4 regions of the Streptosporangium sp. NBC_01639 genome follow, and region 1 is predicted to be linked to each of the others. Evidence: predicted binding sites of a transcription regulator. Region 1 holds the regulator's gene; each other region holds the start of a gene.
What was found. The regulator LexA, encoded in region 1, represses DNA repair genes until DNA is damaged. The targets are predictions, from matches to a motif close to TCGAACANNTGTTCGA.
Positions count from the first base shown of each region.

Region 2: the regulator LexA is predicted to act here: its motif matches at 935-950, upstream of OHA77_RS31295 (DUF6504 family protein).
Region 3: the regulator LexA is predicted to act here: its motif matches at 609-624, upstream of OHA77_RS07470 (SAV_6107 family HEPN domain-containing protein).
Region 4: the regulator LexA is predicted to act here: its motif matches at 1,251-1,266, upstream of recA (recombinase RecA).

Region 1 covers NZ_CP109272.1:7,072,052-7,074,247, reverse strand. Annotated here, with positions in the region: gene OHA77_RS32215 (LysM peptidoglycan-binding domain-containing protein) at 47-436, opposite strand; gene lexA (transcriptional repressor LexA) at 652-1,362, shown strand; gene leuS (leucine--tRNA ligase) at 1,609-2,196, opposite strand, start outside.
Region 2 covers NZ_CP109272.1:6,867,314-6,869,509, reverse strand. Annotated here, with positions in the region: gene OHA77_RS31300 (DUF4328 domain-containing protein) at 1-592, shown strand, start outside; gene OHA77_RS31295 (DUF6504 family protein) at 621-875, opposite strand; gene OHA77_RS31290 (hypothetical protein) at 1,006-1,299, opposite strand; gene OHA77_RS31285 (serine/threonine-protein kinase) at 1,363-2,196, shown strand, end outside.
Region 3 covers NZ_CP109272.1:1,694,873-1,697,068, reverse strand. Annotated here, with positions in the region: gene OHA77_RS07475 (peptidoglycan-binding protein) at 1-509, shown strand, start outside; gene OHA77_RS07470 (SAV_6107 family HEPN domain-containing protein) at 832-1,278, shown strand; gene OHA77_RS07465 (PP2C family protein-serine/threonine phosphatase) at 1,306-2,196, opposite strand, start outside.
Region 4 covers NZ_CP109272.1:2,319,351-2,321,546, forward strand. Annotated here, with positions in the region: gene recX (recombination regulator RecX) at 1-40, opposite strand, end outside; gene recA (recombinase RecA) at 53-1,144, opposite strand; gene OHA77_RS10380 (hypothetical protein) at 1,426-1,722, shown strand; gene OHA77_RS10385 (MarR family winged helix-turn-helix transcriptional regulator) at 2,049-2,196, shown strand, end outside.

The sequences.
Region 1 (2,196 bases):
GCCACATTCACCCGAGTCGGGCGTGTCGCGCCTGAAGGAGGCCACTTCAGGAGGAGGGACCGCCGGGGAGATAGAGCCGGGCCCCCGGCTGGATCACCGAGCCGGACAAGTCGTTGAGATCCATGATCCGGTTGACCGTCGGGGTGAGGTCATTCTCCTTGGTGACCGCGTCCGCGATCTCCCACAGCGTGTCACCGCCACGCACCACGACCCGCGGCAGCCCCGCCCGCCCCTTCTGCTCGACCGCCGAGGCGGCGTCGATGCGCGCGGCAGCCCAGAGCACCCCCAGGGCGATCAGCGCGAGAGCCGCCAGCACCACTCCCCTCCCCCGCCTGGTGAGCCGGAAGGGCGCACCAGCGTATCGGATGTTCCCCACCGGACCCGGCCGCCGGGCGCCCGCCCGCCCGGCTCCCCCTGCCGCCACAGCCGTTTTCATGATGGCCTCCCCCGAGCCTTCGACCTGGCCGAACACATATCGAAGAAAGATCAGCGAATCGAACACGATGTCGATCGAACTCCCGTACGATGTTGTACACCACGCCGCCGCCGATTTCCTGAACGACTCGAACAATTGTTTGAATATGATCTTCAACGGGAGTACGGTCGCCGTGTGCGACGGAAGAAACACAGGCCGGGAGGCGAGGAGATCGTATGAGCGAGCATGACAAGAACGGTTCGGCCGTCAGTGACCTGGCGGTGCGCAGGCGTGACTCCCTTGGCCTCACCCCCAGGCAGCGGAAGATCCTTGAAGTGATCCGCGATTCGGTGCAGCAGCGCGGCTACCCGCCCTCCATGCGAGAGATCGGCGAGGCGGTGCAGCTCACCAGCACCTCCAGCGTGTCACACCAGTTGACGGCGTTGCAGCGCAAGGGATATCTGCGCCGCGATCCGCACCGCCCCCGTGCGCTCGAGGTCCGCCTCCCCGGAGAGCCGGCGTTGTGGATGGATCCCGCCACGGGCGACGACGAGACCCCGATCAGCCGCCCGACCGCCGCCTACGTGCCGCTCGTCGGCCGGATCGCCGCCGGTGGCCCGATCCTCGCGGAGGAGAGCGTCGAGGACGTCTTCGCCCTCCCCAAGCAGCTCGTCGGTGAGGGCACGCTCTTCCTGCTCCAGGTGACCGGTGATTCGATGATCGAGGCTGCCATCGCCAACGGCGACTGGGTGGTCGTCCGCCAGCAGCCCGTCGCGGACAACGGCGACGTGGTCGCCGCCATGATCGACGGCGAGGCCACGGTCAAGACTTTCAAGCGCAAGGACGGCCACGTCTGGCTCGTCCCGCACAACCCGAACTACGACCCGATCCCCGGCGACGATGCCACCGTCCTGGGCAAGGTCGTGGCGGTGCTGCGCAAGCTCTGAGACGGCGCAGCGGAGTTCTCCGCCGTGCCCACCTTCCGGCGCTCCCGTGACGGCCGGTCGTCGCCTCTGAGCGACCAGGTATCGGTGTCGCCGGAGGACTCCCGCCGTCTGAAGGTGATTCCCAGTCCGGTCGCGGGTTCGATCCGCAGTCCGAGCGTTGCGAAGAAATCGTTGTGCCCCGGAGTTTCGAGTCGTCAAACGGGTGATCAGGCTCGGGGCGCCCGCCGTACGGGCGCCCCGGCATGACTACGGGACGATGTTGACCAGCTTGGGCGCGCGGACGACGACCTTGCGAGGGGCGCCGGACAGGAAGGCCCGGACCTTGTCCGAGGCGAGTGCCAGAGCCTCCAGGTCGGCGTCGGAGATCTCCGGAGAGACCTCCAGCCGGTCGCGGACCTTGCCCGCGACCTGGACGACGCAGGTGACGGAGTCCTGGACCAGCAGGGCCGGCTCGACGACCGGCCATCCGGCCCTGGCGACCGAGGCGGGGTGGCCCAGACGCTCCCAGCCCTCCTCCGCGGCGTACGGCGCGACCAGGGAGAGCATGACCGCCAGAGTCTCGGCGGCCTCGCGGACAGCCGGGTCGGCGGCGCCGGGACCGGAGTCGATGGCCTTGCGGGCCGCGCTCGTGAGCTCCATCATGCGGGCCACCGCAACGTTGAACCGGTGGGAGTCGACCAGCTTGGTGACCTCGTCGACGGTCCGGTGGACGACCTTGCGCAGTTCCAGGTCCCCGGTGGCGGCGTCCACACCCGGCGCGGAGGCCGCACCGGCCTCCGCCATCACGCGGAACGCGCGGGCCAGGAACTTCTGCGAGGCGGCCGGGGAGACGTC
Region 2 (2,196 bases), 200 kb from region 1:
CCCCCACGCCCCCGGTGCGCAGGCCGTCGTCGGCGCGGTCACCCTCTTCGCCGTCCTGATCATGCTCGTCGCCGTGACCACGGTGGCGGCCGTCGCGGCCTATCTCACCTGGCTGGTCCAGGCCCGCCAGAACGCCGACCCCCGGGTGCGGACGGCGCCGGCCCTGGCCGCATGGCTCGTGCCGGGGGTCAACCTGGTCGCCCCGCCGCTGCTGATGTATCGCCTCTGGTGGGCCTCACGTCCGCCCGCCGACCGTCATGGCCGCTGGGTGGCGCTGCTCGCCGCCTGGTGGCTGAGCTGGCTGGCCGCGCTCGTCCTGGTCCCCGTACGGCTGTCGCTCGACAGCGTTCCGGGGGAGGCCAGCCTGACCGGCCTCGGTCTGCTCGAACTGGCCGCCGTCGCGGTCTCCGCCCTGTTGTGCGCGGCGACCGTCCGGCAGATCACCCGGATCCAGACCGCGGGCACCCGCTACCCACGCCCGGCGCAGGAGGATCCGGTCACTCCGTGGGCCGACCCGGCCGCGCCGCAAAGTGTCCCGCAGCTTCTCACCAGGCAGGTCCCCGCGCAGCAGGCTCCGCACATCGGGCGCTGACCACGCGGGCACCGGCACGGCCGGGGCGTCAGTCCCACGCCCTCATCAGCAGCCAGCCCTCACCGGCGGTGTCGAAACGGAGCTCGTAGGTGCCGGGGTCGGCCTCGACCCGCCAGAACCGGCGCTCCCCCGGATCGGTCTCGGAGAGCTTCCACCCCTCCCGCGCGACGACCCAGTGGTCCAGCACCCGCCGGACGGCGTGCAACCGGTCGCGCCAGAGGAACTGGACCGGCCGGCCCTCCTGGGTCCACACCTGGATCGGATCCCCGTAAAGTCTGCTCAAAACCTGCTTCTCTCCCGTGGCCTTCAATTGGGCACCCGGGGGAAGACGGGCTCTGCGTATCGAACATACGTTCTCACAGGGTCGGGCGCAAGTCCCCCACCCGCCGCACCAATAGACCGGCGTCCAGTTCTCACGGAGTCGGGCGCAAGTCCCCCACCCGCCGCACCGATGGACCGGCGTCCACGGAGTCGCGGATCCCGAAGATCACGCCACCCGCGCGGCAGTGGCCGTCGGACCACTCGACCGGACGGTCCTCGCGAGTGATGGTGACCCGCCCCTGCCGCACCGCGGGCCGCCGGATGGCGGCGGTGGCGGGCGATGCGGCGGCGCCGTACGGCGTGCTGACCGTCGGCAGCCGTGAGAAAGTGAATCTCACACTGTTGCGGCTGCTGACGGCGGGGAAGATCTCGGTAAGCTGAGCCACTTCATCATGTGACGGTATATGCGGTTAGGTAAGACGGTGGACGACCTCACTTCGGATGATCCCGTGCAAATCGGGCGATACCGCGTGCTGAGCAGGCTGGGCCGGGGCGGGATGGGCACGGTCTACCTCGGCGACTCCCCGGAGGGGCAGCGGGTCGCCATCAAGGTGATCAATCCGGAGTACAGCCAGCACGACCAGTTCAGGATGCGTTTTCGCCGGGAGGCGGACGCCGCCCAGCGGGTCCGCCGGTTCTGCACCGCCGCCGTCATCGAGGCAGCGCTCGACGGGGACCAGCTCTACGTCGTCACCGAATACGTCACCGGGCCCAACCTTGAGGAGGCCGTGCAGTCGGGGGGGCCGCTCCGCGGCTCCAGCCTCGACGCGCTGGCGGTCGGTGTGGCGACCGCCCTCACCGCCATCCACGCCGCCGGGGTCGTGCACCGCGACCTCAAGCCGTCCAACGTGCTGCTCTCCCCGTTCGGCCCCCGGGTGATCGACTTCGGCATCGCCCGCGCGCTGGACACGCTCAGCGGGATCACCGGCACCGGGGAGGTCGTCGGCACGCCCCGCTACATGGCACCCGAGGTCCTGCGCGGCGAGCCGGTCTCCCCCGCGTGCGACGTGTTCTCCTGGGGCTGCCTCATCGCCTTCGCCGCGAGCGGCAGGCCGCCGTTCGGCGGGGAGGCGCTGGCCTCGGTGGTGTACCAGGTGATGAACACCGAGCCCTCCCTGGAGAACCTGGAGCCCGCTCTGCGCGAGCTGGTCACCTACGCCATCGCCAAGGACCCTCGGAACCGGCCCACCTCCCAGCAGCTCCTAGACCATCTCGTCGGCCGTTCCGCCGCCCCCGAGCAGACCGCCCACTCGGTCCAGACCGTCTGGCAGCAGAGCCCGCCC
Region 3 (2,196 bases), 3.7 Mb from region 1:
GGGCCTTCCAGAAGGTCAACGGCATCGCACCGACCAGCACCGTGGCCCGCAGGACGTGGACCGCGCTCGAGGCCCCGAAGGCGCCCAAGGTGCTGGTGCCCCGCGGCAAGCCGACCCGGGTCGAGATGAACCTCACCACGCAGGTGATGGTCCTCTACGTCGGCGGCCGGGTGAAGCTGATCAGCCACACCTCCTCCGGCAGCGGGATCCCGTACTGCGAGACGGCGACCTGGGGCGGCAAGGTGCAGCGGTTCTGCGGCGATGCCCGCACGCCGACGGGGGACTACAAGACGACCTGGCGCAGGGACGGCTGGCACAAGTCCTACCTCGGCCAGCTCTACAACCCGATCTTCTTCAACGGCGGCATCGCCTTCCACGGCGCGCTGTCGGTGCCGCTGGCCCCGGCCTCGCACGGCTGCGTCCGGCTCCCCATGAACGTGGCGGCGGTGCTTCCCGGCCTGCTGGGCAAGGGTGTTCCGGTGCACGTGAGGGGCAAGTTCGTCCGATAGCCGCAGGTGAAGGCCCCGGGAGATCACGATCTTCCGGGGCCTTGCCGTTTCCGGGAGTAGCGGGCTTCCGTCCATCGCTTCACTTGACACTACGAGTGATCGAATTTATGTTCGATGTAATGACGTGAGACTCGCGGATCACGTCCAGGGTGGTCGATCGGGTCCGCGTCGTCGTCGCAGACGATCGGGCCAGGTCGGGGCGGACGGGGAGAGGGGAAGCTCCTCGTCCGGCCGCCCGGCGGATTTGTCGGTGGGGTCTGCAAGTGTTGACATCACCGGCGAAAACACCGGGAGCCGCTTGCGATCTAGGAGGCTGAAGCACATGACCCCTCGGCTCAGCGATTCCGGCGGGCCCCGATTGTCGTCCGCCGCGCGGGCGCGTCTGTCCGACGCGCGCGACTGCCTGGAGGAGGCGGCCGCCGCCCGGACCCCCGCCACCCGTTACGTCGCCGCCCACCTGGCGGCGCTCAGAGCCGCGGCCGCCATCCTGGCGGCACGGCCGCGCCCGATGGACGGCCGCCGGCGCCAGCTGCGCAGCGCCTGGGAGCTGCTTCCTGAGGCCGAGCCGCGCCTCGCCGACTGGGCGCCCTACTTCGAGATGAGCGCGGCCAAGCGGGCCTCGGCCGAGGCGGGGCTGACCCGCGTGGTGTCGGCACGGGACGCGGAAGAGCTGATCTCCGAAGCGGAGCGGTTCGTCACCACGGTGGAGAAGCTGCTGGGCGTGCCCACCCAGCCCACGCTGCTCGGCCGCGTCCCCCTCGCCGGTTAGCTCCGGCCCGCCCGCGCATCCCGCCGATCAGGCCGCCGTGGAGGTCGCCGTAGAGGCGGCCGGGTGGGCCGCGCGCTGACGCAGCAGGAGCATGGCCGCGTCGTCGCCCAGCGGACGGCCCACGTGCCGCAGCAGGTCGGCGCGGAGGGCGTCCAGGGAGAGCTGCGGATCGGCGCCGTTCAGCAGATGGGCCCGTGCGGAGAGGGGATAGAACTCTCCCGCCCCGTTGCGCGCCTCGATGACCCCGTCGGTGTAGAAGAGGACCTGGTCGCCCGGCTCGAAGGGGATCTGGTACGGCACCGGATCGCTGGCCTTCAGCGATCCCATGCCCAGGGGGAGCGCCTCGTCCGGAGGGTCGGCGAACCAGTGCTTGGCGTCGGTGCCGAGCACCATGGGTGACGGGTGGCCGCAGTTGATCACGGTGATGGAGGCCCCGCCGATGATCTCGGCCAGGATCGCGGTGACGAACTGCTCGCCGGACAGCTCACGGGTCAGGGCGTTCTCCAGCCGGGTCACCACCCCCTGGAGCTTGGCCTCGTCGTGAGCCGCCTCCCGGAAGGCGCCGAGCACCACGGCCGCGGTCTCCACCGCCTCCAGGCCCTTGCCCTGGACGTCTCCCACGATGATCCGGACCCCGTGCGGGGTGGCGACGACCTCGTACAGGTCGCCGCCGATCCGGGCCTCCGCGGTGGCCGAGGTGTAGGAGACGGCGACGCCGATCCCCGGCCCTGCCCGGCGCGGCACCGGCCGCAGCAGCACGCGCTGGGCGGCCTCGGCCACCGATCGGACGTCGGCGAGCTGGCGCTCGTGGCGGAGCCGTCCGGCGCTGGCCAGCACGCTGGCCACGGTGACACCGAGGATGGCGAGCATGGTGATGTTGGTGCGGGAGGTCCAGAGGATGTCGTTGTAGAGGCCGAG
Region 4 (2,196 bases), 4.3 Mb from region 1:
CGGCCGCGTCGGCCGGACCGGAGTCAGGTCCCGTTGTCATCGGTCAACCGGCTCAGACGTCACCCGGCTTGGGAGTGGCCGCCTTGGAACCGCGACCGGACGTGGCGGGAACCGGAGCCGCGGGCGGCGGAGTGGCCGGGCTGTCGAGGCGCGGGCCGATGCCGAGCTTCTCCTTGATCTTCTTCTCGATCTCGTTGGCCGTGTCGGGGTGGCTCTTCATGAAGTTGCGGGCGTTCTCCTTACCCTGCCCGAGCTGGTCGCCCTCGTAGGTGTACCAGGCGCCGGACTTGCGGACGAAGCCGTGCTCGACACCCATGTCGATCAGGCCGCCCTCACGGGAGATGCCGACGCCGTAGAGGATGTCGAATTCGGCCACCCGGAAGGGCGGGGCCATCTTGTTCTTGACGACCTTCACCCTGGTGCGGTTGCCGACCGCCTCGGTGCCGTCCTTCAGCGTCTCGATACGACGGATGTCGAGACGGACCGAGGCGTAGAACTTCAGCGCCTTTCCACCGGTCGTGGTCTCGGGTGAGCCGAACATGACGCCGATCTTCTCGCGGAGCTGGTTGATGAAGATCGCGGTGGTGCCGGTGTTGTTGAGCGCACCGGCCACCTTGCGCAGTGCCTGGGACATCAGGCGGGCCTGGAGGCCGACGTGGCTGTCGCCCATCTCGCCCTCGATCTCGGCCTTGGGCACCAGGGCCGCGACCGAGTCGATGACCAGGATGTCGACGGCGCCCGACCGGATCAGCATGTCGGCGATCTCCAGCGCCTGCTCACCGGTGTCGGGCTGGGAGACGAGCAGTGCGTCGGTGTCGACGCCCAGCTTCTTGGCGTAGTCCGGGTCGAGGGCGTGCTCGGCGTCGATGAACGCCGCGATGCCGCCGGCCTTCTGGGCGTTGGCCACCGCGTGCAGGGCGACGGTGGTCTTACCCGAGGACTCGGGACCGTAGACCTCGATGATGCGGCCACGCGGGAATCCGCCGATGCCCAGGGCCACGTCGAGCGCGATGGAACTGGTCGGGATCACTTCGATGGGCGCACGGGTCTCGTCACCGAGGCGCATGACAGAGCCCTTGCCGAACTGGCGCTCGATCTGAGCCAGCGCGGTCTCAAGCGCCTTCTCGCGGTCGTTAGCAGCCATGGGAGCCCCCTGAAGGGTCGCGGGTTGAATCGGTTGCCAGAAAGCTACGGGGTGCCACCGACATTTTCTGGAGAGCACGCCACGAGTGACGGCGTGACCAATATAGCCGAACGACTGTTCGATCGTGGCTCGACTCCGTCACGTGTTTCCCGGACGCCGCAGGCCACGGAGGACGGTGGACCCCATCTTGGAGGAGACATTCCCGGGCATTCCATGTGTCGTGTTGTCAATGAGCTGACCTGGGGCGATGCTGAAGGAAAACGGATCCCGAGGTGCCCGATGTGCCCGATGTGACCGCCGAGTTCGCCCGGCAACGCCTGGCCCACCTTGAGTCCCTGGCCACCGAACTGGCCGCCCGGGGGCTGGCGAGCCGCATGCTCGGAACCGGCGCTCCGGTGCTGTGGGTATGGCATCCGCGCAGCGGGAGACAGACGATCGTCTTCGCCGGCCCGGCTGCGGACGGCTGGCTTTTTCTGTGGTCGCCGGGCGGCCAGGGGCGTGCCGAGGAGCCGGTCCACGTGGCCGACCTGCTCGGAAAGCTGCTGGACGGCACCCCTCGGAACGCGTCTGACGGCTGAGAGCCGTTTCCTGGATCACGCGCGGAGCCAGATCACCGGGGCTGCCAGAGTGGTCCTCCACCCGGGTCGGCGCCGGCAAGGGCAAGGTAGCGAGAAAGGCCAGGTCAAAGTCTTCCGACAGCAGCCTCGATCAGGATGCGAAGCCATGGCGCTCCGCGGTCGTCCGGGTCGGTCTTCTCACGGGGCCGATGAACAGCCACGATGCGATCCGGATTCCCATCGGATGATGGGAGCCGATCACTCACAGCCACCTCATCCCCGGTGACGCCGATCCGAGTGGAGGGCCCACTTGCCCAGCTCCGCTGGAATGCGTCAACATTGTTGATGTGTTCGTAGACGAGCGTGATGTTGCACTGTTCTTCCTTGGCTGGCGTTCCTTCGTCGATGACGCCGACACCGTACTCGCCGAGCACGGGCTCAGCCGGGTGCATCACCGGGTGCTGTACGTCGTGGCCCGCAGTGCCGGCATCAGCG